DNA from 2 places in the Lysinibacillus sp. NPDC086135 genome. Region 1 is predicted to be linked to the other one. Evidence: riboswitches for the same ligand, from Rfam matches in the RefSeq annotation. Region 1 holds a riboswitch; the other holds the start of a gene.
The links. A riboswitch is a leader RNA that binds a small molecule or an ion and turns the genes downstream of it on or off. The one in region 1 is predicted to bind FMN.

Region 1 (16,470 bases):
CCCCATTTTCTAAAAATGCAATAGCTTGGGCTTGACCAATACCTGAAGCAGCCCCCGTTACAAATACCGTTTTACCGTGATATTCTTCAAACTTCATACATATCTCTCCTCAAAAAACAAAGAAACCACCTCATTTGAGATGGCTCTTTCGATTAATTGACAATTACCCAATCTTCCGCTAATAAATCACAGACTGTTGGTGTGAACATTGTATAGCCCTCACCACGTACATTAATTAAAAAATAAGGATTCAAAGCCTCGCCATCATGTTCGCTTTGTCCAACAAGCTTTACATATAATTCAGCACCGCCCCATCCTTTACGAATTACTTTTTCTCCCGCTTTTAAGCGTGGTAATATCTCTTCAAACGTCATTTAAATTCATCCTTTATTTACTTTCTTTATCGGATTAGTATACTGGAAATCTCAAATGTTGACAACCTAATCAATTTTGCCTCGGCATAATTGTAGCTGTCCGCAACAGATCAACAAAGCGTCCGGAATCGGCTTTGCGCTTAGGCCAGCGTGAAGTAGGTCAGTTAGCCGTTAGTGCATAGACGCAATGATTTTTGGCAACACCTTATATAAGAACTCCATTCCGATTCTGTGATATTCACCATAGGCTATAACTACTTGAAACAATTCGAGTTTAATTTAAATTCATCAACTTAGAGCTAAACTTTGATATTTCAAGCCTTCCGTAATTTTCTCTACTCACCTTATATCAATCCATTTTCTTCTTCATTTGCACTTGTTCTGTCTTTACCTCTAGCCCATTTTCCATCAAATAGCTTGCCGCTGGATTGCTTGCTAAAAAGTTAACTGTAGCTAAATTTACTTTGTGATTTGTAATGCTTGCGATAAAGTGCGGTATATGTTCTACCTTGCCTTTTTCCAATAACACTAATTGATAAAGCACTATGTGATCGATTGCTCCATCCATATACCATACTATTTTATATAACATATAACCAATCGCTTCATTATTCTCGTTGAAAAAAACTTTAGCTTCACCTTGTTTATTACTTTGCCAGCTACATTGCCAAGGAACATCTTCCTGATAAAAAAATAAATAAGGAAGCTGCTCTGGCCGAATAGTTTCCACATGAATTGCGGCTTGTTCCTCTACTTTTGCTTCATATTCGCCACTTAAAAATAGCAATTTATTTGTAATTGTATAGCCATGCTTCTCATATAACGCAATTGCTACTTTATTCTCTTTTATAGCTTCAAGCGTTGCAACTTCCACATTCTCTCTTTCATAGATGGCGTTTGTTTCTTCCATTAAAACACGAGAAACACCTTGACCGCGATAGTCGGGAGAGATACCTGTTCCACCATTCCAAGCGATTTTCTTACCATCCATTTCTCTAAAGCCATTTAATACAATACCTACAGGATTATTTCGATCAAATGCGACAATTGAAAGCTCTGGCGATAATCCTTCTTTAACGAGTCGATTTAAAAACATCTCTTCATTCATTTCTATTTGAACAAAATATCCCTCAAAGCCTTTATTCCAAGCTTTTAAAACTTCCGCTAAAGTGCACTGTGAAACTGTTTTTATTTCCATGCTTTTCTCCCATCCCTAGCTTAATTAGAGCCACTACCTAAAAGTGGTAAATCTTCTAAAGTTAATTTTTTTATTATTTCATACCCATTTCCAGGACCTTTTGGCCTAACAATAACCATTCCCATATTAGAAATATTCCCTAACCCAACACCTTCAGGAAAGCTGTGGGCAACGATCACTTGATTCGTACCCTGTGGTGGCTTTCTTTCTAACATCGATTGCAGATTTGATAATATATTTGTTTTTTCAACGATAGGTATGTTTCCACCCAATTTATAAATTTCATACCCGATTGGATCAATTTGGATATAGGCATATGGAAATGCGAGCTGTGCCGTTTCAATTGTACGACAAAAAGGACTTGCGACAATCGGTGAACTGATCGGGATTTGATAATAGCGAAGCATTTGTCCAAAGTAAATTGCCTCCCTTCGCCCAACTTCAGACAAATTTCTTTGCGTATAGCAATCTTGAAAATTTAAATTTGTCTGATCTACCCCGACAGTTGCTTGGCCATGCCTCGCATACAAAACGAATCCACCCTTTTTCAATAAAGAAAGGATTGATTTATCCAAATATTTCATCTCCTCCTAATAGAGTACCATTTTGATTATTAATAATATATGAAATGAATCGCTTAAAAAATGTAAAAATGAAAGTTAAAAAAGCGCGAGTTACTTCACCAGTAGAGCAGCTAATTTAGTCAACAAAGAGCTTGGAGCAGTTCGAGGATTATGCTAAGTTTGAAGCTTATATTTTTAAAACGGATGGCAGATGAGTTAGGAACACGGCTAGAAGGAGTAGAATCGATAAAAGCAACTACTGAATTTTTATCAAAGATGAGTGAGGAATATAAAAACTATTTAGAGAGCGTTGCTTAGAAATGCGGGCGTATAATAATTGCAAATAAAGCCGTCCAATCCGACGGCTTTATTTGCATTACTTTAACGCTTGATTTTAAAAATTTTATGAAGTTTAGAAATTTACTTTATTGGAATGGTAATTATTGCTGTTGTCTCTAAATGTTTTGATGAATCGATAGAAATTTGACCGTCGTACTTATTAACAATTTCATTCACAATAAACAAGCCTTGCCCTCTTATTTTTCCACTTTTTGTCTTTTTAGTGGAAAATCCTTGCTTGAATATTTGCCCTGCCTCTACAATATTTGGTCCGGTATTTGTAACCTTAAATTCATATTGCTTATCATCAGCTTTACAGCAAATTGTAATTTTTCGTTGCTCTTCCGGTAATTCATTTGCCGCATCAATCGCATTATCTATTAAATTCGACAAGATTTTGATTAAATCCGTTGTTTTAATTTTATTAAATGCATCCTGTGAGACTGAAAAAACCATATCAATATTATGATTTTGTGCAGTTAGTTTTTTCGTTTGTAATAATATCGCCAAGCCAGGATGATCAATATTTAATTTGAGTGACTTAATAGCCTGAACCTCTTTGGATAGTGAAGATAAATATTGTTTGGCCTGATCAGGTTTGTCTAATTGCAGAAATCCATGTAACACTTGTATATGATTTGTGAAATCATGTCTTAAAGAGGACACGGAAGTGATTAAAGTTTTAATTTCTGCTTGATATGTATCTTCTGTCGCTCCAACTTCCTCCGCTACTTCTTTTTGATACCATCTCTGTAAGAAGAAAACAGAGCAGATAACGATTAAAATGAGTAAACCATTAAAAATAAAGATAAAAAGATTGTCTTTGATCACTTTTCCCTTGATGCCATTTAATGTGTCTGCACTAATATCAATGCCTATGTATGCAATATTCTTCCCTGCTTTATCTTTGACCGGTGCACCAACAGTTAAGTAAGACCCGTATACAGGATCTGATATTACTTCTGTTACAAATGTTTCTCCTTTATAAGCTCTTTGCACTTGCATCTCGGGTACTGTACAGTACATTCCGATATCAAAGCCTTTAAATTCAGGTGGTAAACCCATAATCATTGCTTTGGATACCTTTGGATTCTCAATCTCTAATGTATAAACAAATAAGGCACCTATTTTTACTCTTGCATCATTTAAGTAATTTCTTAATTGCCAATAATAATTGTTTTTCACAGGGTTATCTAAAAATTGTTTGTACGCTTCTACATCAATTGAAGATGCAATAGAACTAGCCGCTTCGAGACTTTGGTTAGCTATTGACTCTTCAACTGTCTTTTTCATTTTTATGTAGGATGTAAAGATGTTTAAACTGGTAAACAATATTAATAAGATAGTTGATAGTAGTAAAATTAGTTTTATTTTTCGTGTTTTCATACAAACTGGTACTTCCTCATCTATAGACATGAATAATGCCTTAATTTAGTTGGGCTTGGCTTTCGCATCAAATACAAAAATCGTTAGCCGAAGTTAACATCAAGTAAACTTCTTTTTTATAGTTGTTCAATTATACCTCTGCATAATGACGTCAGGAATCGACTTTTTGTAAATACATAAGATTCCGGATTTTTCGCCTCTCTAAATAACAATATTCGTTCTATCTTATCATCCCAAGCAAGTTTTGACTATTCCCAACCCAATTATCGCCACTTACTTTTGGGCTATCTCCTTCCCATATTGATGTTGGAGAAGTCTGTCAGGAACTGATAAAATTCTAAAACAATTTTTATTTTTCGAGCGAAACACCCTTCTAGTCGCAACCATTAGTTTAATAATCCTTCCCTAGAAAGTAAACTAAAAAGCAGAACAAACTTTTATCATGCCCCCTTTATTATATTTTACTTAGTCCATTCCATCGTTTAGATCAATCCAACCTTTTAACCTTTTAGGAAGCGTTAGCGCTTCGTCCAAATAATCTTTAAAAGAAATTGTAACAGTTCTGCGTCCTCTCCTAAGATTGACAGACCCTGAATATTTTTCTTATTTTTCTCTTTCATACTCGTTGCTTGAATTGTAACAATAAGTGCTTCTTCAATATTTTTACATTGTTCTAATAATATTCGGATCAATCGTTGAAGCAATAAAGCCCCCCACCACGGTACTCATTGTTGACAAAATGTAGACCAACAACTAACCCACACTCATTCATCCCATCAAGTCTACCGATAATTTGTTGGCTAAATCCAACACTTGCATATCCATTTATTGGATGAGAAAATACAAGTCTTCCATCATATAATGTTGGTCTAAAATCATAGTCTCTAATATAATTTCCGTCTTATACCAAAGATGTACAGCCCATTTCTGGAAAGGTAATATTATAGCCACTATACATATCAATGACTGAATTCGGCGTTTGAGCTAATCCACCTTCCATTTTTTGCAAAAGACTAGGGGAATGAAATCGTAGTAGTTGTATTGCCATTTGTTCAGAGATTCATACTGTAGTGGATGACAAGTTGACAGTAGTTCTTTACCTTGCCGAAAGCCCAATTTGCCCCTTAGATTTATAACTTCTACGATTAATTCTTCATAAGATCTCATTACTTTTCTCTCCTTACCTAATAAAAGGTCAAGTGAAATAAGACATAAAAAGATCAGGCCTATAAAAGCCCGATCTCTACATTTTAAATATTTATTTTTTCCTACTCGATGTCTTTGTCTTATCCTGTACATTTAAAAATTTAGGTCGCGTACGATAACCTGCTGGAGATAAGCGAAATAAAGATCTTTTTATCTCCTGCCAATCTAAATCTGCGCCCATATTTAAGAATGGAACACCTAATACTCGTATATTCGCAGTATATAGAAGTATGAAGAACACCGAAATGAAGAATCCAAATAACCCAAAAAAGGCAGATGCTAAAATGATGATAATCCTGAGAATACTCATTGCTGTTACGATAGACTGATTGATAAGTGTATAGGCTGCTATACTGGAAGTAGCGATAACTACAATCATGGAGGGGCTCGTAACACCCGATTTAATGGCTGCATCTCCTATAATTAACCCCCCAACAACACTTATGGAACCACTAATAACATTGGGTAAATGTATATTTGCTTCTCGAAATAATTCAAACATAAAAAGCATCATTAATGTTTCAAGAATTGTTGGAAATGGGAGACCCGTTCTTGACTCAACAACTGTTGCCAATAGAATGAATGGCAATTGCTCTTGATGGTAGGTTGTAAGTGCAAGCCAAAAACCTGGTAAAAGTACACTTATTAAAATAGCTATTATTCGTAGTATACGCTCCATAGAACTTATAATAATCGGATACTCATTATCCTCACCGGATTTAAAGAGTAACATTGAATTTGTAGGTGTAATAACGGCATATGATACACCATCAACTATGATGATAATGCGCCCTCTACTTAAAGCTTGCACAGCATAATCAGGGCGTCCAGTATAATCATGTCTTGGTATAATTTTAGTACTTTGTTCAATTCTTTCCATTAATAAATCCCCACTAAATACAATATCCGTATCAATTTGCTGCAGCTGTAATTTCAATTTCTCAAGCATCTTTTGATTGACGACATCTTCAAAATAAAGTACAGCTACAGTTGTTTTGGAGCGTTTACCAAGTTCAAATGTTTCTACATTTAATGAATTGGTAGGTAATCGTTTTCGTATTAAAGCAATATTAATAAAAACATCCTCAATAAAATCATCTCTCGGACCTCTGACAACTAATTCAAGAGTTGTTTCTTTAGGCTCCCGATTTGGTTTTTTTGCGATATAACTCGAATACAACAAATTCAGATTTTCAAAATATAGTAAAACATGCCCTTTATAGACTCTAGTCATCGCATCATCTTTACTTGTTATTCTTTGAAGATGGGGAATGTGTAAATTATTTTGTATATGTTCCTCTAACAATTCCTCCGATTTTCCAGTAAATAATGATTGTACTCGTTGTACAATAACAGTCTGGAGTAACCGCTCATCCATCATCCCTTCACATTTTATCAAATGTACTTTATGTTGCTGAAATAAATATTCTTGGAATATTACATCAGCAGAGCGTTGAAATAGTGACTTCAAAGATTTCAAATTTAATTCTTGTTGCATTGAAGAAATATCCCTCATCTCCTACTGAGCCAGCTCCTAATTAGTACATTTATGAGTAATAACACAAATACACTTACGGCTATTTTCCCCATGGTCTAAAAAAATATTCAAGAAAACTTTAATGTTCTAATGCTTTTTCAGAATAATTCACCTACGAAATTTTCATACTATTATTAGAAAAACTTATCCAATCATCTTCTTTAAATTTGCCATTTCAATAGCAGACATTGCTGCATCATAGCCTTTATTTCCTGATTTAGTCCCTGCGCGCTCAATCGCTTGTTCAATACTTTCTGTAGTAACAATGCCAAAAATAACAGGTACATTTGTAGTTAGTGATACATTAGCAATTCCTTTTGCTGATTCATTACATACATAATCATAATGTGTTGTTGAGCCACGGATTACTGTACCTAATCCAATTATTGCATCATATTTCTTTGTTTCGGCTAACTGTTTTGCAATGAATGGAACTTCAAATGCACCAGGAACCCATGCTACATCGATAGAATTCTCATCCACACCATGACGCTTTAAACCATCTAATGCACCGTCTAATAATTTGCTTGTAATAAATTCGTTGAAACGACCAACTACTACTGCTATTTTTAAATCCGTACCAATTAATTGTGCTTCAAATGTTTTACCCATTGTTCTTTTCTCCTTTTATATAGACATTTTATTTTCTTCCATTATTTGTTGACGACGATAAGTGGCCAATGCTTCTATGGAAATCATTTTTAAATGATGTAGCGCTGCATATTTAACAAGGTCATTAAAGCGTAGCATTTTGCCATTGTCCCCCATAATTTCACAAATAATGCCCGCAGGAATACTATGACATAGCTTGGCCAAATCAATTGTAGCTTCTGTATGTCCTCTACGCTCTAATACACCATTTTCCTTTGCAATTAACGGGAATACATGACCGGGTCTACGAAAATCCGCAGCTTTCGCTTGTGGTTCTAGCATTTTTTGTATAGTCATTGCCCGTTCAAAGGCACTAATTCCAGTCGTTGTATCTACATGATCTATACTAACGGTAAATGCCGTTTGATGATTATCTGTATTAATACTAACCATAGGCTTTAATGCTAATTTTTGTGCAAGATCCTGTGAAATCGGCGTACAAATAAGACCTCTTCCATAGGTCGCCATAAAGTTAATTGTTTCTGGGGTCATAAATTCCGCAAGTGCGAGTAAGTCCCCTTCGTTTTCTCGGTCCTCGTCATCTACTACAATGATCATCTTCCCTTGTTTTAAATCCTCTATTGCTTCATCAATTGAATGTAGCAATATCGCCACCTCCAGTTCGTAAAATGTATTATATCCATTATGCCTCGGCATAATTGCGTCAGGAATCTTTAACTTCTTTAAAGCAGATGTTTGGACTTCTGTACCTGTCGCTACAAAAATAATTGCTGAAAGAAGTCAAAATCCGTTTTTTGCTAAGAAGTCTCTTGAGATGGTTGGTGGTTCCTGTCCACGCTTAAGTTGATGCAAAATGTATTTTCCAACTAAATCGGTTTCTATATTGACGAGATCACCAATTTTTTTCATACCTAAAATAGTTTCCTTGTATGTGTGAGGTATCAGTGATACTGTGATACCGTTTTTCTCGACATGAAAAAGTGTTAGACTCGTTCCGTCAATTGTGATGGAGCCCTTTGGCATACAGTAGCTCGTTAACCCCTTCGATAGTTCAATATCAATATAGACTGCATTTGCTAATGGTCGCTTACGCACTATTTTCCCTACCCCGTCTACATGTCCGGATACAAAATGACCACCGAAACGTCCATTAGCTGACATAGCGCGCTCTAAATTTACCGGATCTCCAACTGCGAGCTGCTGTAAATTTGTTGCGCTCACTGTTTCAGGCATTACATCCATCGTTAGCTCTTGTTCATTAAAATATATCACTGTTAAACAAACACCATTGACCGCTATACTGTCTCCGAGCTTTACGTCCTCTACCATTTTCTTTGAAATAACGGTAATTTTCATACTTTGACGATCGCTTTGCATGGTTTTTACGGTACCAATATCCTCAACAATTCCTGTAAACATTTTTTCACCTACTTTCATTCATTTAATAATTTCCGTTCAAACAAAAAACCCCTTAAATAAAAGGGGTTTGGGAGTTTATCTACATAAGACGTCAACAAATAAACCTCATGGATATAATTTTTTTCCATAGGCTGTCATCTCATCGTTCTTCTCCCATCCAGACTGTCACTGTCGGTTTTGGATTTGCACCAAATCAGCTTGCGCTCACGGACTTTGAATTTCTTCATCACCGCCGATTGGGAATTTCACCCTACCCCGAAGAACTACTGCTATTCAATTTTTTAGCCAAATAAAACAAAAACTACTTCCCGACTATAAAATGGGAAGTAGTTAACATAAAAGCATACTCAAACAAACCTTATAAACTCAAGCGAATTTAAAAAGCTCACACTTTTACCCTTCTCCCATCCAGACTATAACTGTCGGTTTTGGATTTGCACCAAATCAGCTTGCGCTCACGGACTTTGAATTTCTTCATCACCGCCGATTGGGAATTTCACCCTACCCTGAAGGATATTTTTATTTAGCTATTTCTTACGATAACACTATTTTATTTTATTATCCAGATAATTCTTAATAAAAAATTTTTCTCTAACTAATTTCGCTTTCGTAAATTTGTACTGACGTTGGGTTTTCTCTTGAAATGAAGATAATACAGCCATCGCCTTTGGTCATTATAAAAGACCAAAGGCGTAACTGTTTAAAAAGGCAATAAATTATACAGTTAAACTACCATCAACAGAGACAACAGTACCAGCCATGAAGCTTGCTTTATCTGAAGCTAAGAATAGGACCACTTCTGCTACTTCTTCTGGTTCACCATGGCGTCCCATGCGTACACGTGCCATTTCTTCTGGTACGTATCCTGTTTTTTCAAGCGTTTCACCAACACTATGGAATAATGGTGTAACGATACCACCTGGACACACAGCATTAACACGAACACCTTTATTTGCATACTCGATTGCTGCACCTTTCGTTAAACCAATACCTGCATGTTTACTCGCGGAGTATACAGCAATACTGTGCTCTAGACGAATACCTGCAGATGAAGCAGTATTTATAATTGCCCCTTTGCCCTGTTTTTCCATTACTGGAATGACATATTTCATACCTAGGAAAATACCTTTTACATTGATATCCATATAACGATCGTATTCTTCTAATTCAACCGTTGTAAATGGTGCAAACTTTTGAATGATGCCAGCGTTATTGAATAATACATCGATACGGCCATACGTGTTTATAGCTTGCTGTACGTAATTGTGAACATCCTCTACTTTAGAAACATCCACTAGAACGAATATCCCTTCAATAGGAACACACCCCAATCTCTTCTGTAATAATGGCAACTTTCCGACATAATATTTCTCTATAAGAAATATTCATTGATTTTCACCCTTGCATTACTAAACTTACATTAATAAATAACAGTAGTTTAATTAAGCAATAACTAACTTAGAATAATAAAAGCCATATTAGAAGCAACTCTATAATTAAGGAACCTCTTGTCATTTAGCACGTTACTGTATAATGGCATTTTTTTATCTGCTTGACATTAAAAAATAATAGTGATATTGTGAGTCATTGTTCTTGTCAACGTTAACAATGAACGCAACGAATATGATTAGATTCCCTTCTCACATTGGAGGTTTTATTATTGCAAAACATCTTGAAAAAAAAATCCTTTAACAAAGGTATATTTTATACATTTATCGCAATTTGCTTTATCGCTTCTGTTTTTTTCGTTTATCACAACGAAGCATTTTATGACCGTCCAATTGCAGAAGTTATAAAAACGGAATTACAAGAATCAAACCCTGTTATCGATATGTATGAAAATGAAGATCATTTATATATTCAGCAAATTACAGCTGTATTAAAAAATGGTGAAAAAAAAGGTAAGCTTATTCATTTTACCAATGAGTATTCAGCATCTGGAGCCTTTGATCAAGAGTACCATGTTGGAAATAAATTATTTGTTTCTATTAAAGCAAATACAAACAAAAATGGAGATTTAACTGGGGCTATTTTAGACGTGAAACGTGATCAGTTTGTCTTGATAGTGGCGTGGATTTTTATTGTTGCTTTGCTGATTGTTGGTAAAAGACAAGGGTTATTTTCAATCATCAGTTTAATTGTAAATTCTCTTGTATTATCCTACGCTTTAGATTTATATATATATTCCAATATAAATTTGATATTTATTAGCGGGGTATGTGTTCTTTTATTTACGGTCATTTCTTTAATTCTCATTAACGGCTTGAATGAGAAAACATATGCAGGGATTGTTGCAACACTTATCGGAACATTTATTTCGCTATTGATTAGCGCTTTAGTTCTGTGGATCACAAACGAGAACGGACTTCGATATGAAGAAATGCAATTTTTAACGCGCCCATATCGAGTGATTTTTATGGCTGGGTTATTTATTGGAGCACTAGGAGCTGTAATGGACGTCTCCATCACAATGGCTTCTTCAATGTTTGCTTTATTCGAGCAAAACCAAGATATATCTGACCAAGCACTGAAAACCTCAGGAATTGATATCGGGAAAGACATTATGGGAACGATTACAAGTATTTTGTTTTTTGTTTATATTTGTGGCTCAATCCCTATGTTGATTTTATATTTGAAAAACTCTTATCCATTAGGGCAAACACTTTCCATGAACCTTTCATTAGAATTAGCTAGGGCCCTAGCAGGTGGAATCGGTGTTGTCTTAACGATTCCGATCAGTTTATACACTTCTATTTTTTTCATTAATCGAAAGAGGGCAAAACAATGAATGTATTAGTATGGTTAACTGCCATTTTATTCATTTTAATGATTGTTATTGGTGGGAAAAAAGGTGTACGATCTTTTCTATCTTTATTTTTAAACTTTGGAGTGCTCTTTATAACTATCTTTTTAATGACCAGTCAGAAAAATAGTCCGATTTTATTAACGCTCATTGCCTGTACCGTCATTAGCTGGATTAGCTTATTTTTTATTAATGAAATGAGCAGTAAAACGGTAACTGCATTCATATCTACAATGATTACGATTGTAATTTTATTACTATTCATTGTTTTTGTAACGGAGCAATCAATGATTCGTGGATTCGGGGAAGAATCCTCCGAGGAAATCGGCATATTTTCCCTTTATATTGGCGTCAATTTTGTGCAAATTGGCGCTTCCGTTATTATTATGAGTACGATTGGGGCAATTTTGGATGTTGCTATTTCCATTGCTACTTCCATGCATGAGATTCTTCATCATAATCCTTTCATTAGCAGAAAAAAATTATTTACATCAGGTTTAAGCATTGGAAGGGACATTTTAGGTACAGATACAAATACATTATTTTTCGCTTTCTTTGGTGGTTATTTAAGCTTGCTCATATGGTTTAAAGATTTATCTTATTCAATTGGTGAAATCATTAATTCTAAAGTATTTGTCACTGAACTTATTATGATATTCTGCGCAGGCATTGGAATCGCACTCATCATTCCTATTACTTCCTCGGTAAATGCATATTATTTAACAAAAAAACGAGATACAACACAAGATGTTTCATAATTGTTGTACCTGTCACCCAGCTCAATACCAACGGATGACAGGTACTTTTTTATCCATTCAATTACATAGTAATTTTAAAGATGATTTCGTTATTGATTTCAACGCATTTTTCGGTACAATATTTACCAAGGAGATACCTTACTCCCTTTCATCAAAAAAACATTTACACTTTAGTAAAAAAATTATTCATCAATGGTAATTTACAATACGCTGTTTCATATCCTGTATAATCATGTCATTATTTTTTGAATAGGCAGTAACATTTTCAAGAAAAAAACGTCTTTACAACTAGATTATAAAGGAGAAAATTTGTAATGAAATATATTATCTTTGATTTTGATGGAACACTGGCAGATTCTACAGCAGTGTTTACATCAGCTTGGAATACGATTGCACAAAAATATAAATTTAAAGGAATAGAGTTAAAGGAAATCGAATCATTAAAAAAATTATCTATAGCGGAGCGCAGTAAATTATTCGACTTCCCAATGTATAAATTGCCCATGATTTTACCACAGTTTTATCGCTTATATCGTCAGTCATTACATGATGTTCATCTCTATGATGGCATTAAAGAAGTCCTTTTGGAAATTGATAAAAGAGGCTATAAAATCCTTATTATTTCCTCTAATTCACAAGAGAATATTTTAGAATTTCTAAAAATGAACGGCATTCATTGTGTGTCAAATGTACTTTGTTCAAACCGTATTTTCGGAAAAGATAAAGTGATAAAAAAATTTTTAAAGGACTCAGGCATTACCCCTTCTGAAGTTTTATACATTGGTGATGAGCAAAGAGATATTATAGCCTGCAAAAAAGTGGGCGTGCCTATTATTTGGGTTGGTTGGGGATATGACGCTATTGAAGTTGTATGCCAAGAAGATCCCGAGTACAAAGTAGCTACACCACAAGAGATTTTAAATATCATCTAAACGAATAGGATCATAGCGATTAAAAAATGGCTATGATCCTATTTTTATAGTTAAAAAAGTTTTGTGCCGCTGAAATGAAGGTGTCCTATTAAATAAAGTAGTATGGCTTTTCGGCAAAGCGAGGGGGTAATTACTGTTCGGACTAGGCACTTTCCGAGGGACGTCCGATGAGCCGCTTTACTCGCAATGTTCGCTCTAAGGTCCCATGCCAACAGATGTTTTTTACGCGAAAGCGAAGCGGTAGCGGCACCGAAGTTGGTCACGAAGGCGTTATCATAGGACGTGATATTTTAGCCTTCGTTCCCCTATCGCTAATCCCCAAGGGTAGCCCAGTCTTCACTCCAATCAACCACTCCATTTAAAATGCATTTTCAATCTTTCACTCTAATTAAATGGATAATACGAAACTGCAGCAAGTCTGTGCGAAAGCGAAGCGACAACACTAAATACTTATGTATGAAGAAATGTCAGCGATATTTCTTTAATATGCACTAACTTTTCTGCAGTTCCAACTAAAAAAAGACACATTGTAAGTGTCTATGAAAAATACTATGGCTTTTTCAAGTTGGCGACATATTTTTTTGCTGTTCTGATCTCAATTGTAAGAGAATTTTTACTATAGCTAGCTTTAATTAAAAATGGTACGTTCGTTGTATTTTGAAATCTAAAGTCTAAACCACCATAGGAAACTGTAGCGTCTCTTCCTTTTGGAACATACCCGACATCCAAAGAATGGTGGTGACGTTCTACAAATTTCACCGGTATTTGGTCAACCGCGTTAAATAAGGTTGAGGACGTTTGACAGATGCCTCCCCCAATGCCCATCACAACCTTTTTGTTGATGATCTCTGGTGCAGGCTGATAACCATTTACTTCATCCCTAGGTCCAACAACTGTATTAAAGGAGAAATAATCTCCACTTCCAACGATAACATTATTAATGGCCTTCGCAGAAAGTTCAATATTTTTATTTCTTCCTACATCATGAGTATTGAAGTAAGTTGTATAGGATCCAACAGCTACGTCTTCTAAATACGGAATGTCTTCAAAATTATAGCCGCTTTCTGTAACAGATAAGGGCAACTCCACTTTACCACCAGTTGCTGAGGCTTCTAATATTCTCTCTACTAAGTCACTTTCTTTTAAAACAATTAAAGGACTACCTTTAATTACTTTTCCTTGATCATCTAGCTTATCGAGTATCATCCGCTTATCATAGCCGGTAGTTTTTTCATTTCCTCGCGCCAAATCTTTTGCTAATTGTTTAATTTGTTCTGTATACGATTGTCGATCTCGTTCGTAGTCCATTTCTTTCGGTGCAATTGTTTGGATGATGGCTTTTGTTGCAGGATCTTCGATTTCAACCACGGCTGGCTCTGCTTGTTGTAAGGTAACAGGCTTTTTTACATCATCCGCTTTTTGCTCTGACGCTTGAATTTGTTGTTCTTGTTTTTTCTCATCCGCAATTTTCCCCTGACAGCCAATTAGCCCAACTGTACAAATAATACATAATGTGGTTATCCACTTCTTTTTCAAATAAAACACCTACCCTATCGATATACTACAGAGACATCTTATTCGTGTATTGCTGATAGTGTGTTTCATTTCATCATTTTTATTTGTTTATAAAATGAAAACACTCTACAAAGTTGAATTGTAGAGCGCTATTTTTTATAGATGTATGGCACGGAATCATTTTTTTCATTTAGCATATTTCACTTTAAACCTATAGATCAATACTATATAAATCCAATCATAAATAAAGATTGCAAGCGAAATAATTGTAATCAAAGGTGTTCTAAAATACAAATAAAAGCAAACTGCCGCAAACACAGTACCGATCATTTTACAAACAGCTATGCCCATTGATTGTCCACTTAAGTTCCCTCTCTGTATGAATAAGGCGATAAAAAGCCCTGACATCATCAGATTTTGGAAAAATGCTGCATATATGCCTGCCATATCTTTGAATTCATGCATCAGCGCTAAAATCGTGAAAAAGCTTACTACGAGTGTTATGAAAAAAGATGAATAAAATACCTTTCTCGGAATAATTTTTTTATACTCCTTATAACCATAAAGTAAAAATTGCGTCATAATGAAAATATCCAAAAGAAACCACAGAAAAGTAAGGATCCTTTGCAAGTCATTTAGTGGATACATAAATGAAAAAATAAATTCCCATGAAATATTGGCACAAATTGCGGCCATGGGCATCCCATATCTTTTATCCTGTATACCTTGTTTGATGATTAATATATATGTAATAATCCAAAATAGCCACATGCCTAATTGGAAGATCAGTATGAATTTTTCTTGCGTCATATCTACAAACTCCTTCCTTCTAATTCTCATTCTTCGATACTATATGTGAAGAAATCTATTGTTTATGTCATAGGAATTGTAGAAAATACTTATGGCTCAAATATTCTAAAGAGTAAGCGCCTATACATTCATTAACCAATCATATATAGTAAGACGAGGTGATAATATGAAAACTAAAATTTATTATGATAACGACCAATTTATTGCAGGCACTACCTTAAAGGATGACATCGAGCCGGAACATAACAATATGGCGCTCCATACATGTGTGAATGAAGCAGATGTGCTAAAAAATCGAAAACAATTAGCAGCTACTTTAAATTGTGACTTAAATAATTTTATTTGCACGCAACAAACACATAGTGCTAATTTCCATAAAGTCACGATTTCTGATAAAGGACGAGGCGCTGAGCAAATGGACACTGCCATTAGTAATACCGATGCACTTTATACATTAGAGCCGAATTTACTTTTATGTAGTTTTACAGCAGATTGCGTACCTGTTATTTTTTATAATAAAGTTAATGGCCTTATTGGCGTAGTTCATTCAGGCTGGCAAGGCACCGTCAAGGAAGTCACATCAAAGCTTTTCCAACATTTGATAGAGCATGAGCAATGTCATCCACAACATTTTCACGTCCAAATCGGTATGGCACTTAGTCAGCAGAAATTTGAGGTGGATGCAGATGTTTATGAAAAATTCCACAACCTAGGCTATGCCGAGGACTTTATGTACTACAATGCACAAACAAATAAATATCATATCGATAATCAGCAAACTGTCAAAAAACAATGTGAGCTTGCAGGTATTCCTACTGAGCAGATTTTAATTGATACAACATGCACATTCCTTAGCCCAGATGGTTTTTCCTACCGTCAAGATAAACAAACTGGCAGACATTTAAGCTTCATTATGCGTAAAGTACAATAGTTAAAAGGGACACTCCAATTATTTATTAATGGATTGTCCCTTTTGCAGTAGTGAAAAACAAAATGGTCAAGAAAAGTCGTTTCATTT
Region 2 (16,470 bases), on a different contig from region 1:
CACTATGTAAATAGTTGATTGGAGTGGAGACTGGGCGACTCCTCGGGGATCAGCGATAGAGGAACGAAGGCTAAAAGCATCACATCCTGTGATAACGCCTTCGTGACCAACATCGTGTTGGCCCGAGACCCTGCAGCGCAGCGGATGTTTTCTGTGCGAAAGCGTAGCGACAGCAACAAATGTTTTCTGTAGCGAAAGCGAAGCGGCAGCAACAAATGTTTTTTCTGTGCGAAAGCGTAGCGACAGCAACAAATGTTTTTTCTGTGCGAAAGCGAAGCGGCAGCAACAAAGCGCCCAGTCGGAACGGAAATCAATCACACGTTTTGGTGATGATCCAAAATTAATTAGAATAGTAATTAATTAGATTTTTGGATATTAAGAGATTTTTTTCTTATCAAGCTGTATCACTCCTTTTATTTTTTTATATCCTATTCAAGAGTTGTTCTATCGACCTAAGGAATATTACTTTTTTGACCCTTTTTTTACAGCCTATATTGAATTAATGGTAGTATTAATCATGTTAGCGGTCATGTTATTCATCCATTTTTTAGTGACTCCTAAAACAAAAAAAGGAAGAATATTCAACGAGGAATCGTGGGGTCATCGTTTGTAATTGCTAGTGCATTGATATTTTTATGTATTAATAACTATCAATATATTGATGCTAAAGGAATTCATATGAATCAATTTTTTAGTTTACAAGAAGATTATACAAGTTGGGAAGATATTGTGAAGGTTGAACAGACTATTGTGGAAAAAAACGGTGTCAGTTTACCAGAAAAATTGATTTTCACATTACAGGATGGTTTAATAATTGAACAATCTTTAACCGAAAAGTTATCAAGCGCGAAGCAATTTATTAATAAAGAATTAAGTAACAATGGACTTAAAATCGAAAACAAATATAGTGGCAATGAATAGTTTTGAAATGCTGCCTAAAATGGGGCTTTTTTGTTTTTCCTTTCAGCAAGTGTTTTGGAAGCGAAAGCAAGCGTCAACTACAGAAGTCTCTCCCATCTCTTTAGGTGGTGAGATGAATGCTGTTTTAAGATCCTTTTTAGCGGGTGTTCAAACATCGGCTGAAATAGAGGAGCTCAGTCTAAGAACGCCACGTCCTGTGGCAATTTTTCTGTGACTAAAGCAAAAAACATCTGTTGGCTCAAGCGGCTCATCGTACGCCCCCTCAGAAAAACGCCAAACCGAAACGGAAAACAACCCACGCTATGGTGAAAATCCTTAATATTTAAGTACAAATTATCCAGAAACTAGTTGATAAAAACTATTTCAAATCATTTAATTATTTATCCATAATTAGTTTTTCTTTAATAATGTATAAAAGTATGACATAATTTTCACAGATTAGCGGGAAAAATAACCTTATTCATAATATGCGAATGAGGTTTAATGCTTGGTGTCAAACCAAGGTGAAAGAAAATTAGAGGTGAAAGAATGGAAAGATTACAAAAGGTCATTGCTTATGCTGGTGTGGCGTCTAGACGTAAGGCAGAACAATTGATTGTAGAAGGTAAAGTTAAGGTGAACGGAGTCGTAGTGCGTGAGTTAGGTACAAAGGTATCCAACTCAGATACGATAGAAGTAGAAGGCGTGAAGCTTGAGAAAGAGGATAAGGTTTATTATTTACTATATAAACCACGTGGAACGATTTCAGCTGTAACAGACGACAAAGGACGCAAAACTGTCACAGATTTGTTTAAGCATATCCCGCAACGAATTTTCCCAGTTGGCCGTCTCGATTATGATACATCTGGCTTATTGTTATTGACAAATGATGGTGAATTTTCTTATATGCTGACGCATCCGAAGTTTAAAATCGACAAAACATATATTGCTCGTGTTAAAGGTGTTCCAACGATTGAAGGTTTAAAAAAGCTTCAACGAGGAATTAAGTTAGAAGATGGCAAAACAGCTCCTGCAATGGTTAGTATGACTTCATTTGATGAAAAAGCAGGTAAGGCAATCTGTGAAATTACGATCCACGAAGGGCGAAATCGTCAAGTGCGTCGCATGTTCGAGGCGATCGGTACTCCAGTAGTTAAACTAAAACGTGAACGCTTTGCCTTTTTAGATTTATTTGGGCTAGCTCCGGGGGAATATCGTGAATTAACAAAGCATGAAGTGAAGCAATTGCGCGTGTTAGCGGAGACAGGAAAAATCGGATAAATCCGCATTTTCTATGAGAAAGTGATACTTCTATGTGTAATAGCAATGTATTCACTTTCTTATTAGTGAAATCGTTCATAAATCATTCATAATTATTAGCTAAGCGTTTCTGTTTCATTTTGCTATAATAGGTGAGAATAGCTAACCTAGATAAGTTGCATCCTGATGAAATCGTTTCCACTTTTTGTGAGGTGGTGTTTGACGCACGAGTGAACATGTAAATGCTGAAAATTAGACGGTAAAATCTATACATATGGATGTTTGTATGAAAAGCTTAGCGTTAGTTGTAGTTACTCTAAGCCGTAAATTGATAGGGGGTTTATTAACTTGGAGAAAAAGAAAAAACGTCTCGTCATTCGTACCATTATTTTGGCAATCTTAGTCTTAGCAATTGGTTACACGGTATACGGAACAGCAACAAAGGATAAAGTAGAGTTAATAGCAGTGGGCTCTAAAGCACCAGACTTCACGTTAGTAGATTTAAACGGTGAAAAACATAAGCTGTCTGATTATAAAGGGCAGGGAGTATTTTTGAACTTCTGGGCAACTTTTTGTGGGCCGTGTGAAAGGGAAATGCCTGCAATAAATCGTCAGTATCAAGCCTTTAAAGATCAGGGGGTACAAACATTGTCGGTCAATCTTGCGCAAACAGATTTTGAAGTACAGAATTTTGTCGATAGACATGAATTAACGTTCCCAGTAGTTATTGACAAAACGAAAAGCGTTAGTACTACCTACAATGTAGGTAATTTACCTGCAACTCTTGTTATTGATCCAGATGGTAAAGTAGTCAAAATTATTACTGGTGAAATAGAGGAAGGAAAAATTGCTTCGTACATGGAATTAGTGAAGCCAAAATAAGGAGTAAATGACTATGGAAAACATTATTTGTGCTTGTGGTCATAGTAACCCATATGGCACGAAGCTTTGTGAGAAATGTGGTCGTCCTTTAACTGAGGAAGTTAAACAAACAAAAGTTGTTGATATGCGCTACGACGGAATGGCGATTCGCTCAAAAACGTATAACACAACAATTGTCGATAAAATTTGGAATTTCTTCTCGAATGTAAAAGTCGGGATTGCCCTTATTATTATAACGTTAGTCGCAGCGTCAATTGGAACAATACTACCGCAAGCGATGTATGTTAATGCCCCTGAACCTAGTAAAGCAGAGTATTATGAGAAAGTGTATGGTTTGTTGGGCAAACTCTATAATAATTTAGGACTTTCTAATTTGTATAGCACTTGGTGGTTCCAAATTTTAGTGGGCATGCTTGCGATTTCCATTATTGTTGCGAGTTTAGACCGTGGTTTACCATTACACAAGTCTCTAAAAAATCAACGCGTTAAACGTCATGAAAGTTTCATGAAGCGTCAACGTATCGTTGCGGAAGGACAAGTGCCAAACCCTGAAGAAACGCTAGATAAAGTTGAGCAAAAAATGACTGACTTAAAATATCGCGTTCGTCGTGATGGAAGTGCATTGCTAGCAGAGCGCGGCCGTTTTGCTCGATATGGCCCATACATAAATCATGTCGGTCTCATTATCTTTTTAGCAGGTGTTATGCTGCGCTTAGTACCTGGTTTTTATGTGGATGAGACGATTTGGATCCGTGAAGGTGAGACACGAGCTATACCAGGGATGGACGGCTATTTTATTAAAAATAATAAATTTATTTTGGAAACCCATGACAATAAGCCACAGGACGAGCAATCAAACCAAGGTGTCAATGCTATGGCGAAAAACTATCAAACAGACATCACATTATACAAACAACCCGACGGAGCTCTTCCTGGAGATACAGACAATCTTAAAAAATTGAGAGATTACTCTATTCGTGTCAATCATCCGTTAAAAGAAAACAGTTTTGCACTGTATCAAATGAATTATCGCCTCAATGAGTTGAGACAGATGAATTTTAATTTAGTGAATAAAGCAAATGAAGAAGATTCACTAGGACAAATTGAAATTGATTTAACGAATCCTAAAAAAGAATATGATTTAGGAAATGGTTCTTCAGTACAGATTCTTGTGTATACACCAGATTTTTCTGGTTTTAAAGATGGTGAACCACAAACACAAACATCAATACCAAATAATCCAGCATTTATATTTAAAATGACAACACCAGAAACTCCAAAAGGTGAAGTAAGCTTTGTAGAAATTAGGAAGCCGCCTTTTGAACCACTTGGTGAAAACAAATATAGAATGAAATTCACAGGAGTAGAGACGCGTAATTCATCAAACTTTACAATTCGTAAGGATAGTACGATACCAATTTTATTTGTCGGCGGTATTATTTTCATGATTGGTGTAGTAATTGGCTCGTATTGGAACCACCGACGTTTATGGTTGCAGGTGGAGCCTGATGGCCGAGTGTTGATGGCTGCCCATGTGAATAAAAATATGTTCAGTATGAAAAAGGATTTAGATACAGTCACTACATTTGCTGGTCTACCACCATATGAAGATCAGTTAGATGCGTCAGAAGATGTCAAGAAATCCACAAAGGAAAAGGAAGGTGACAACACCTTATGAGTTTGATTGACATAAGTAGAAACCTATTATTTGTAGCATTCATAGCCTACCTAGTTGCGACTTTTTTATTTGGTGGTTCGATAAAGCAATCGAATGCAACAGGCAAAAATACCGAAAAATGGGGTAAGGTTGCAATTGTTGTCACGATTATAGGTCTACTTTCGCAGCTTGGTTATTTTATCACTCGTTGGATTTATGCAGGGCATGCACCTGTTAGTAATATGTTTGAATTTACGACTGCGTTTGGAATGTTCATTGTTGGGGCATTCGTTTTGATTTATTTTATTTATCGCGTGACGGCTCTGGGCTTAGTAGCATTACCTGTGGCGTTATTAATAATTGCCTATGCGGCGATGTTCCCGAAAGAAGTAACTCCTTTAATGCCATCTTTACAAAGTTACTGGTTAACAATACATGTTATTACAGCTGCTTTAGGGCAATCACTTTTAGCAATTAGTGCGGTAGCAGGACTAATTTATTTATTAAAAGTAGTTGATTTAAAGAAACCTTCTAAACAACGTTTCTGGTTAGAATCGGTAATGTTCTTCCTTGTTGTAGTCGTTGGTTTCGTAATTGCTACATCTGTTTTTAGTTTGATGGGTTACGATTCAACATATACTTATGTTGATAAAGAGGGTAATGGACGTCAAATTGAATACAAAATGCCGCCACTATTTGGTATGAATGAATATAAGGCGGTTGAAGAACATGGCATGTCTCCGTTAGTAGAAATGCCTCCGCTCATTAATGCGAAGAAATTAACATCGGTTGTGTGGTCATTATTAGTAGGGTCTGTTTTATACTTATTGATTCGATTAATTGCACGACGTCGAATTAGTGCGATTTTCCAACCTTTTGTCAAACGAGTAAATTTACAATTAGTTGATGAAATTGGTTATCGTTCAGTATTAATTGGCTTCCCAGTATTTACGTTAGGTGCTTTAATCTTTGCAATGATTTGGGCACAACTTTCGTGGAGTCGTTTCTGGGGATGGGATCCGAAGGAAGTATGGGCACTTATTACATGGTTATTCTATGCAGCATTCCTACACTTACGTTTATCGAAAGGCTGGGAAGGTGAAAAATCTGCATGGTTAGCATTAATTGGTTTTGGAATTATCTTATTCAACTTAATTGCTGTTAACTTGATTCTTGCAGGTTTACACTCATACGCATCAGCATAGACTAAGTTGATTTTGAGCACATATGAAATTTTTTACGTCGCTAGTATTGGAAAGAAGAGGCCTTCTTGCTGTGGCAAGAAGGCTTTCTTTTCTTTTCTTTTCAATATGTGCTGTACCATGTACAATAGAAGGTAGAGAAAGATTAGAAGAGAGGGATCGTGAAAGTGTCAGAAAATATTTCAGTATTAGTAGTAGATGACGAGGATCGTATTCGACGCTTATTAAAAATGTATTTAGAGCGAGAAGGGTACCTTGTTGACGAGGCAGAAAATGGTGAACAAGCGATCGAAAAATCTTTGGAAAAAGAGTATCACTGTATTTTATTAGATATTATGATGCCTGAAAAAGACGGACTTGAAGTTTGTGCGGAAATCCGTGAACGAGCAGCAACACCAATTATTTTATTAACTGCAAAAGGCGAGGAAGCGAATCGTGTACAAGGCTTTGAGCTTGGAGCAGATGATTATATTGTAAAACCATTTAGTCCTCGTGAGGTTGTGTTACGTGTGAAGGCTATATTACGTCGTTCACAAGCATTCTCACCTTCGACAAATGCTTCTTCTTCAAAAGATTTAGTTGTCTTCCAACATTTAATGATCGATCATGATGCTCACCGTGTAACAGCAGAGGGTATTGAAGTAAATTTAACGCCTAAAGAGTATGAATTGCTTTATTTCCTAGCTAAATCACCAGACAAAGTATTTGACCGTGAACAATTACTAAAAGAAGTTTGGCATTATGATTTCTTTGGCGACTTACGTACAGTTGACACACATGTAAAACGTTTACGCGAAAAGCTCAACCGTGTATCTGAAAACGCTGCAAAAATGATTGTTACTGTATGGGGCGTTGGCTACAAATTTGAGGTTGTCAATGAATAGAATATGGAATAGTGTTGTCGGGAAGCTATGGGTAACCATATTGCTTCTCGTTTCATTTGTATTGTTTGTTTTCACGGTTTTAATGCTTGAGTTTCTTCAAAATTACCATATGCAACAAGCAGAAAGCTCCTTGCGTCAAACTGCAGCAACAGTTGCAAGTATAGTAGATGATAATGAAACAGCAGAGTCGACTTCGGAATTATTAAAAGATATTTTACCTGAAAGTACAAATGCACTTATTGCTATTAACCATGATAGAGTTTCTTTCGCTATGCAGGAAGGTGTCAATAAAAAAGAAATACAGGATATGATTTTAGCCAATAAATCGTTCCAAGAAGTTTTTCAATCAGATAAACCGATTATTAAGGAAATGATGATGCCCTCTTCCACGGACGAAGAAAAATTGGAATCGTATGTTGTGCTTGGTTTCCCGCTAAATGTGGAAAATGCTGTGCACGGAGCTGTCTTTATTTATCAAAGTCCAGATGCGCTGCATAAAACATCGAAAGAGACGACGAAAATTGTCTTTCTATCAGCTTTCATAGCCTTTGTATTGACGACATTTTTTGCGTTTTTCCTTTCATCACGTATTACGTCACCATTACGTAAAATGCGTGAGCTGGCGTTTGAAATTTCTAAAGGGAATTTTGAAGCGAAGATGCCGACTACACAAAATGATGAAATTGGCCAGCTTGCAGTTGCCTTTAATCAAATGGGGCGTCAATTGAAACACAATCTAGAAGTGATCAATCAAGAAAATGAACAGCTTTCCAATATATTAACATCGATGACAGACGCAGTTATTACATTTAATCGTGACCGTACAATATTATTAAGTAATCCACCAGCGGACCGTTTAATGCAAAAATGGTTTGTTACTAAGGGGTCACAAAGTGCGAAACCAATTCCGCCAGAGCTTTATCATATGCTCGATCATGTATTGATGTTTGAGGATAAGCTTGAAGAAGAAATTGAGATGGATGGAAGTTACTATACGTTTACGATTAGCCCTCTTTATAGTGAGGAATCGATACGTGGAGCGGTTGCGGTTATTCGTGATATGACGGAACAGCATCGTTTAGAAAAACTGCGTTCAGACTTTATTGCCAATGTGTCTCATGAGCTACGGACGCCAATTTCGATGCTCCAAGGTTATTCAGAGGCTCTAATGGATGATGATTTTATACAGGATCAAGAAGAACGTAATGAGATTACAAAAATTATTTATGATGAATCGAAACGTATGGGCCGTCTCGTAACAGATTTATTAGACCTTGCGCGTATGGAATCGGGGCATATGACGCTGTACAAGGATGAGCTCCCAATTAATTCAACATTTGAACGTATTACTCAAAAATTTGCACAGGTTGCAAAAGAGAAACATGTTCGTCTAATATTTGACAGTGAATTTAATGACGAAGCTTCGATTAGTATAGATGAGGATCGAATTGAACAAGTATTAACGAATTTAGTTGATAATGCTCTCCGTCATACTGATGAAGGGTCAGTAACAGTGAAGGTTGAGCAGGAGCCAACCTTTGCCAAAATATCTGTCCAGGATACAGGGCATGGTATTCCTCAAGAGGACTTACCATATGTCTTTGAACGTTTCTATAAAGCAGACAAGGCGCGTACACGTTCTAAAGGCGGAACTGGCCTAGGTTTAGCTATTGCTAGAAATATTGTCAAGGCACATTCAGGCAATATTATGGTAGATAGTGTGCTGAAAGAGGGGACTACCTTCACCTTTTATTTACCTTTTGATTCATACTAATAAAGAGTGGTATTAATTGGATGTAACTTCTGTGGACATTTAGACGACAAATATAAAGAGAACGGGGGTGGAGTGCTTTGAATGACTCCGTGTTCCATCGATTATACGATGCATATCATCAAGATGTGTTCCAGTTTCTTATTTATTTAGTAAAAAACCGTACACTTGCTGAGGATTTAGCGCATGAGGTTTATGTTCGTGTATTGCGCTCATATGATCAATTCGCAGGAAATAGTAGCGAAAAGACTTGGCTTTTTGCTATTGCTAAAAATGTCGCTATTGATCATTTTAGAAAGCAGGCTGTACGCCAAAAACATTCACTTGATTTTTTTGATTGGGAAACGGAACAGCTGCATTCAACCACACCATCACCGGAAGACGTGCTGCAGGCCAGTGATGAATTTATACAGGTACAATCAGCGCTTGAACACTGTACTGGTGATCAAAAAATGGTCATTATTATGCGCTACTTTCAAGATTTATCGATTGCAGAAACTGCACAAATACTAGATTGGACAGAAGCGAAGGTAAAAACTACTCAGCACCGTGCTATTAAATTTTTAAGGCAACAGCTACAACAGGTTAGAGAACAGGAGGCGAAATGGCAATGACACATAACCAATTTGATGATGACCAACTTGAGCATCTATTAAATAATGCCCCTAAGCTTTCTGACCGCCGTTCGAAAGAAGAAATATTAAATCGATTACTGACAGATGCTCGCTTGCAGGATAATACCCATCTTCAAGGAGCTATACAACAACCAATAGATGATGAAATAATATCACAAGAGCAACAACATGTTACACAACAAGAAAGTACAGAGACAGCAACAAAGAAGAAAGTTCATAAATGGCCGATCTTTATGAGTGTTGCAGCAGTTTTCGCTTTAACAGTATTTACAAGCTCGACGTTGCTAAATCATAATGATGCAAAAATAGACCAGGCTAATGCGCCTGAAACCTCTCAATATTCAACATCGCCAGACAGTCATGTAGCGAAAAGCTCTGTCAACCACGATAAGATGATGGAATCCAACAACATCGTAGCAGAACATTCAAGGATCATGTCTCTACGATCATCTGTTTATGAGGAAGATTTAACAGATGCAGTAGTGTTTCATATTGGTTTGGCAAATCGTGATAAGAATAGCGTACCGATGACGTATATCATTCCAAATGAACGAGTTGCTACTGATTTTCCGAAGAAAAAGCCTACAACATTACAAATGTATGAAAAGTATGCGCCGCAAATTGATGAGAAAGCAAATGGTTTTACTAACTATCATCCATATAAAGGAGAATTAAAGGAGAAGGGCGATAAACTAGTTCATGTATTGCCGAAGAAAAATGATTATGATGTTGCTTCAGCAGATACGAATGAATATTTAGACACTTTACAGGATACATTCTCAGATTCAGAGTATAAAGATGTTGAGTTTGAAAATTCTGATGGTACAGCCTACAAATTTTCTAAGGATGAAGAGTCAAGTAAGCCTATGGTCTTAACAAGCTCAAATCATTTTAATTATTATTTATATAAAGATGAAAATGGAGCTGAATATTTATCACCCGATACTCGTAAAACTTTTTCCACTGTAACAGAAGCGCTTACCGTTATGCGAAATAAAAATGATGATGTATACGTTCCAGTTGTACCGGAAAATTTAACATACACTGTGAAAGAAGTAGCAGAAGGTGTTATTGTTATATTTGATGAGCCGCTTGATTTAACGACCATGGATACTGTTCGGGCAACTCAAATGATAGAAGCTATGATGCTTACTGCTGCAAGTTTTGATCAACAAATACGTCTAGACAATGTTGTACAGGAAAGCTGGGAGGGATTTGATTTAAAGAAATTCTTGCCAAAGCCTGTAGGAGCCAATAAACGATATATGCCATAAACAGCCTAACAACAAATAAATATTTGGAGCATTCTCGCCGCTATATGTGCATGAATGCTCTATTATTTTTTTTGTAGCGAAAGCAAAGCGTCCTGTACAGAAGTGTCTCTCACCTCTAGAATGAGATGAATATGGACTTAAGCTACTTTTACGTGATTAAAGCATACAAGTTTAATCGGATTTTTTTAAGCAAAGCTATTTACTTTTCTCTAATAATTCATTATAGTAAGGCTATGAAACAAAAAAATAATGATTCATCTTCGGGGCAGGGTGAAAATCCCGACCGGCGGTAATAGAGTTGTAAATCGCTAATGTTTCCTTTAAGACATATTAGCTCGCATGATTTACGAAAGGCTCTTCAGCCCGCGACCTGTGCAAATGATTTTTTGCATGGCTGACTTGGTGCAATTCCAAGGCCGACAGTTAAAGTCTGGATGGGAGAAGATGGAGGTACGATCGTCATTCATTGTTATGAATTTAACTATGTACGAGCGTTTTTTCGATGTGATTTCACGCAGCGTATGCTCAGAAAATAGTTAATTAATGGCGTTTTTTAATCTTGCCTATTCTCCCTTATGCTCTTTTGCATAAGGGTTTTTTCATGATGATGATCGATTAGGTCGTAACCTTTCTTCTTGCGAGATTGAATCAGCAAAGAGGAGAGAGTTTTCTATGAAGAAAAATGTTAAACTTCAATCGTATATTACGATTGGCATGCTGAGCAGTATTTCGTTTTTATTAATGCTTTTTAATTTCCCGATTCCGCCGTTTCCAGCGTTTTTGGAAGTGGACTTCAGTGATATGCCAGCATTACTAGCGGCGATTACTATGGGACCTATAGCCGGTATTTTAGTAGAATTATTTAAAAATGTGTTGGACTGGGTTTTCTCAGGCACGCCAACGGGAGTACCGGTAGGACATATTGCGAACTTTGCAACAGGTATTTTATTTATTCTACCAGTGAGCTTTGTGTTTAATCGCTCCAAAACAGTTAAAGGCCTTATCGGAGGTTTAGCTGTTGGAACAATTGTAATGGCAGTAGGAATGAGCATTCTTAACTATGTTGTGTTTTTACCTATGTACACTTACTTTTTAGGTATGGAGCCTGTTGTAGGTGATTCACTATATAAAATGATCGTAGCTGGTATTTTGCCATTTAACATTGTGAAAGGTATTTTAATTACCATCATCATGGCATTACTATTCACAACAATGCGTAAATGGATTCATCATCAGCGTTCCATGTATATGAGTTAATTTCGAGAATAAAGTATGATTTAGGATAGTGTTCAAGTAATGACACCTTATTGGACTGTTAAAGTCTAGGAGGTGTTTTTTTGTTGCTTAAATTTGCAATTGCAGATTTTTTAGATGAGAAAGAGTTACAGAATTTAAGCAATATACACTGACCTAACAGGGAAAGATGGTATTAAGGTAACACAATTATCAGATGATATTGACGAATCTCAATCGAAGGAATTTTTTAAAAGATATAGTGGGCGATATACATGTAAGAAACCACTTCTACAATACAATCGAAAGGGAAAAGAAGGTCTAATGTTCTCAAGGGATGATACATTACCTATAAGTGTATTTGAATTTACTCGTTGTGTATTGTGTGATGAAATCGGGGTTGATGGGTTTTTGATTTACTGTTATCTGAAATATCGTAGCAAGATGTTTGGTTATGCTCCTGCAACTGTATTCAACAATGAGATTATTGACGTTGTTGGTTTTAAAGAGAGAAGAATTCGTGCATTGATTCAGAATTTAGAACTAGCAGGTTTGATTGAGGTTGATAGAAAGGTTTCGAAGAAAGATGGTTCTTTTGCTAAAGAGCAATACCTATAAAATCATACATAAGGGAAGGTAATTCCTCCCTCTTTTTATATACCACTAAAGTGCGAAGGTGACATTTTGGTATGTTGCTTTTAGATTCCAAAGTAACTCAATTGTTTCAACTTTGAGTCAGCTTACAACAACAATCGTAGCAAGCTTACAGAGCCATTTAACGAGCTTGTAAGAGTTGATAGATTTTGCTTGGGCTTGTTTCAAGGGACTTTAGGAAGCTTACCTATTTCGCGAAAAAAAGTAAAAATCCAACAATCACTATTTACAAACTTTTCACCGAATTAAAATTAAACAATATATGTTGGAGCTATTATTTATCGCTCAAAAGTGTTAAATGAAGGAAAGATTGACTATTACCCCTATCTCAAATATTGGGTTTATGATAACATATATTTGAATCTTTTAACTTTAAAAAATATGAAAGGAAGTGTAATAATCACATATGAAAAAGATATTGAAACCATTGATTAGTGTTATTGCCATTGGTACCCTCTCTCTATCTATAAACATAGATAAAAATGTATTAGCTAATAATATTGCAAATACATGTGAGTATGATTCGGCATCGAATGTAAACCCTGATTATTCCACAATGAACTGTTTGTTAACCGAAACAGCACTGAGTTATGATGTTCCACCTGAAATTGTGAAGGCAATAGCGGAAGGTGAAAGTGGAAATTGGCGTCATTTCGATAGTAATGGTGAAGCGATTGTGACAGCTGATAATGGAATTGGCATTATGCAAATTACAAATCAAGCTGGCTACAATCAAGATAGACTAAAAAGCGATATTGTCTATAATATTCAAGCTGGTGTAAAGACTCTAGATAATATGTTTAAGCGGAAGGATTTGCCTAGCATCAACGGTGGGGAAAGAGATGTATTGGAACATTGGTACTTCGCTATCATGGCTTATAACGGTACTAAGCCAGTAAATAGTCCAATTGTCCAAGCAACTGGTGAAAGAAATGCAAATGCCTATCAAGAAAGAATTCTCCGAATTATTGAGAAATTGGAATTAATAGACTTAACAGAGCTGCCTTTTTTACGCGAACATTTTCAATATGATTCAAACAGCAAGGAAAATATTAAATTTTCAGCGATGAACTATCCTTTTGATTTACCATTAACAAAATCAAAGTATTTTTTTAAAACAAATCAGAAAGTTAGTGCAACAACTAATGTAACAGTTAGGACAAGACCTACTAAGGATAGTCCTTCTATGGGTACTTTACGTGAAGGTGAAATTGTTACCATTACGGGACCTTTTGAATATGAAGAAGTATCAACGAAGAAAAACCATTTTGTTTGGTATCCTGTGAAAAGAAATGACGGGACAGAGGGGTATGTGGCATCAAGTTATTTAAACTACTCAGCTTCAACCCCAACCCCAACACCTCCAGTAACACCGCCAACAACGGGAAACGTTGATGTATCAAAGTTTGCTGATTACAATGCAAACCAATACTGGGCTGAGGATTTTAAGTGGGCAGTCAACATCGGTATCATCAGTGGATACCCAAACGTGAAAAACCCATCAACAGGCAAGTACGAAAACTTACTTAAACCGTACACTAACTTAACGGAAAACCAAATGTTAACTATCCTATTCCGTTACTTCAAACCATCAGAACTAGCTTCAACGAAAGCTAATACTACATGGTATGGTGACGTAAACTACCAACTGGCTACAAAATACTCTCTACCAGTTCTAGGTGCAAACACAGCATCCAAACAAGCCATTGCAGGTAAGGATATCACACGGGGTAACTTCGCTCGTATCTTAGCTTCAATGCATTATGGTAAGACTGTATCTCAGTCAGAAGCTATTAAATTCCTTCGTGATAATGGTTTAACAACTACTAAAACAAATGAAGAGTTTAAACCAAATGATTCTCTAACAAGAGCGCACACAGTAGCATTCTTCCACCGTTACGAGCAAATATTCAATAACTAAATTGCTACTTACAAGTGAAAAGGTGACTATAAAAGTCATCTTTTCTCTTTTATGTTTAATAAATCCTTTCTTGACACTCCTCGAACCTTTCATAACTAAATTCATTGACACAGATTGCTTGATGGGAGCTACAAAGTCTTTTGTTAAGCTGTGATTGAGAAAGTATAACAAAAGGACTTGTGTGTAATTTTACGCACAAGCCCACAGATTGATGTGTGATTTAATTCATTGTTTATCCTCAGAGGTTCTTCTACCTAACCCCCAGCCTACAAACACTCTTACAAACGCACCCATTACACTATATCGCATGATAGAAACTATGTAATCATATACAGGTACATAGGTTGTAATACTAGTATCAGAATTTCGAGGTTTTTTTATGTAGAATGGTTGAGATGTTGGATAATATTACGTAAAAGTAACATATAGAATTAATCTAGTCGAGTGTATTATTTTATTGTAGAATAAGGAAGAGTTGAGTAAGTTAGAGGAGTTTGAAGAGATGAGTGAAAAAAAGAGTCAATGGTCTAGTAAACTAGGCTTTATTTTAGCATCGGCTGGAGCTGCAATCGGACTGGGGGCAATTTGGAAGCTTCCATATGTTACTGGACAAAGTGGCGGGGGAGCGTTTTTCCTAATTTTTGTTCTATTTACATTGTTGATTGGTTTACCGATGTTATTATCAGAATATATTTTAGGACGTGGTACACAGTCTGAGGCTGTGACTGCTTATAAAAAAATTGCACCTAGGAAAACAGGTTGGGCTTGGGTTGGTCGTATGGGTGTGCTCGGCTGTTTTTTATTATTAAGTTTTTACAGTGTTGTAGGGGGTTGGATTTTTATATATAGTGGCCTTGGTGTGACTGGGGCTGTTATTGATCCTTCCGTTGATCCTAGTGAACTATTTGCAAAGATTGTAGGAACACCTTGGATTACATTACTAGGTTTAGGGCTGTTTACGCTAGTAAATGTATTAGTTATTTCACTTGGTGTGCAAAATGGTATAGAAAAAGCCAATAAGTGGATGATGCCTTTATTATTTATTATGTTTATTGTGCTTGTTGCGAGGGCTTTAACATTAGATGGAGCAATGGAGGGGGTTAAATTCTTCTTATGGCCTGACTTTTCCAATATAACTGGAAAGGCTATATTAGAAGCGTTAGGACAGTCCTTCTTTGGCTTAGCGGTAGGGTTTTCTTGTCTTGTGACGTACAGCTCCTATTTAAAGAAAGATGTGAGCTTACCTAATTCCGCAGGCTCCGTTGTTCTTCTTACTGTGCTTGTATCTTTTTTAGCAGGATTAGCAATTTTCCCAGTTGTATTTGCTTTTGATTTAGAACCAGCATCTGGACCCGGCTTACTGTTTATGGTTTTGCCAACAGCATTTAGTCAAATGCCATTTGGTGAAATATTCTTAGCGATGTTTTTATTATTATTTTTATTCGCAACGTTAACTTCTTCATTCAGTTTGTATGAAATTATCGTAGCGGCATTTATGGAGAAGGGACGTATGTCTCGTTCTGCATTGACGATGCTACTAGGTGTAGTAGTCTTTATTGCGGCGATTCCTGCAGCGCTTTCATCAAGTACATTAGCTGATGTATCAATTTTTGGAAAAACGATTTTTGATGCAACTGACTTTTTAGTTTCTAATTTAATGCTTCCGTTAGGTAACTTATTGATTGCTAGCTTTATTGCGTATGTAGTTGATAAAGAATTTGTGAAGAAGGAATTATTAATAGGAAGTCAAATGGGGCAGGGGTTTTATTCAACGTATCGATTACTGATGTTAATAGTAGTACCTTTTGTGATTATCGTTGTGTTTGTAAATATGCTTTTACAATATTAAAGTGAGTAGGTTGCGTTCCGTTTGAAGGGATGCAACCTATTTTTAATTTCTGTTTTTTGTACCGAAAGCGTAGCGATAGGTACGGAAGTCTCCCGTCTTGATAGGTGGTGAGATGTATACGCTTTTGAATTTACTTTTCAGCGGGTGTTCGAACATCTGCAGAGCGTCTCCCGCTTTTGGATAGAATCTGTCGCGTAAGTAAAAGGGGCTTTCTATCTATCTGAAAAAAAGATTAATATATTCGATAAAATGCATGTGATAAAACCTTACATAGATATTGTATTTACTATCCTTTTAATGTATTTTAAAAGTTATAAAAGAATCGTGTTAATTAAAATTACATTGGAG

Region 2: another riboswitch for FMN. It lies ahead of ACIPKN_RS09550 (ECF transporter S component); the one in region 1 lies ahead of ribE (riboflavin synthase).

Annotation. Positions count from the first base shown of each region.
Region 1 is NZ_JBIVCA010000017.1:109,300-125,769, forward strand. Features, by position in the region: gene ACIPKN_RS20155 (3-oxoacyl-ACP reductase) at 1-97, opposite strand, end outside; gene ACIPKN_RS20160 (DUF2829 domain-containing protein) at 153-374, opposite strand; gene ACIPKN_RS20165 (GNAT family N-acetyltransferase) at 724-1,572, opposite strand; gene ACIPKN_RS20170 (histidine phosphatase family protein) at 1,593-2,156, opposite strand; gene ACIPKN_RS20175 (hypothetical protein) at 2,316-2,453, shown strand; gene ACIPKN_RS20180 (ATP-binding protein) at 2,556-3,860, opposite strand; gene ACIPKN_RS20185 (hypothetical protein) at 4,379-4,564, opposite strand; gene ACIPKN_RS20190 (carcinine hydrolase/isopenicillin-N N-acyltransferase family protein) at 4,549-4,749, opposite strand; gene ACIPKN_RS20195 (spore germination protein) at 5,119-6,564, opposite strand; gene ribH (6,7-dimethyl-8-ribityllumazine synthase) at 6,748-7,215, opposite strand; partial or broken gene ribB (3,4-dihydroxy-2-butanone-4-phosphate synthase) at 7,267-7,860, opposite strand; gene ribE (riboflavin synthase) at 7,996-8,634, opposite strand; FMN riboswitch at 8,776-8,901, opposite strand; FMN riboswitch at 9,027-9,152, opposite strand; gene ACIPKN_RS20215 (SDR family NAD(P)-dependent oxidoreductase) at 9,351-9,929, opposite strand; gene ACIPKN_RS20220 (YibE/F family protein) at 10,295-11,422, shown strand; gene ACIPKN_RS20225 (YibE/F family protein) at 11,419-12,195, shown strand; gene ACIPKN_RS20230 (HAD hydrolase-like protein) at 12,510-13,127, shown strand; gene ACIPKN_RS20235 (VanW family protein) at 13,677-14,663, opposite strand; gene ACIPKN_RS20240 (transmembrane-type terpene cyclase) at 14,829-15,452, opposite strand; gene pgeF (peptidoglycan editing factor PgeF) at 15,619-16,383, shown strand.
Region 2 is NZ_JBIVCA010000005.1:176,826-193,295, reverse strand. Features, by position in the region: gene ACIPKN_RS09600 (hypothetical protein) at 595-921, shown strand; gene ACIPKN_RS09595 (hypothetical protein) at 881-1,135, shown strand; gene ACIPKN_RS09590 (pseudouridine synthase) at 1,450-2,181, shown strand; gene resA (thiol-disulfide oxidoreductase ResA) at 2,509-3,042, shown strand; gene resB (cytochrome c biogenesis protein ResB) at 3,056-4,720, shown strand; gene ccsB (c-type cytochrome biogenesis protein CcsB) at 4,717-5,904, shown strand; gene ACIPKN_RS09570 (response regulator transcription factor) at 6,069-6,785, shown strand; gene ACIPKN_RS09565 (ATP-binding protein) at 6,778-8,559, shown strand; gene sigX (RNA polymerase sigma factor SigX) at 8,637-9,170, shown strand; gene ACIPKN_RS09555 (RNA polymerase subunit sigma) at 9,167-10,465, shown strand; FMN riboswitch at 10,718-10,915, shown strand; gene ACIPKN_RS09550 (ECF transporter S component) at 11,138-11,722, shown strand; gene ACIPKN_RS09545 (hypothetical protein) at 12,110-12,316, shown strand; gene ACIPKN_RS09540 (SH3 domain-containing protein) at 12,759-14,273, shown strand; gene ACIPKN_RS09535 (sodium-dependent transporter) at 14,776-16,122, shown strand.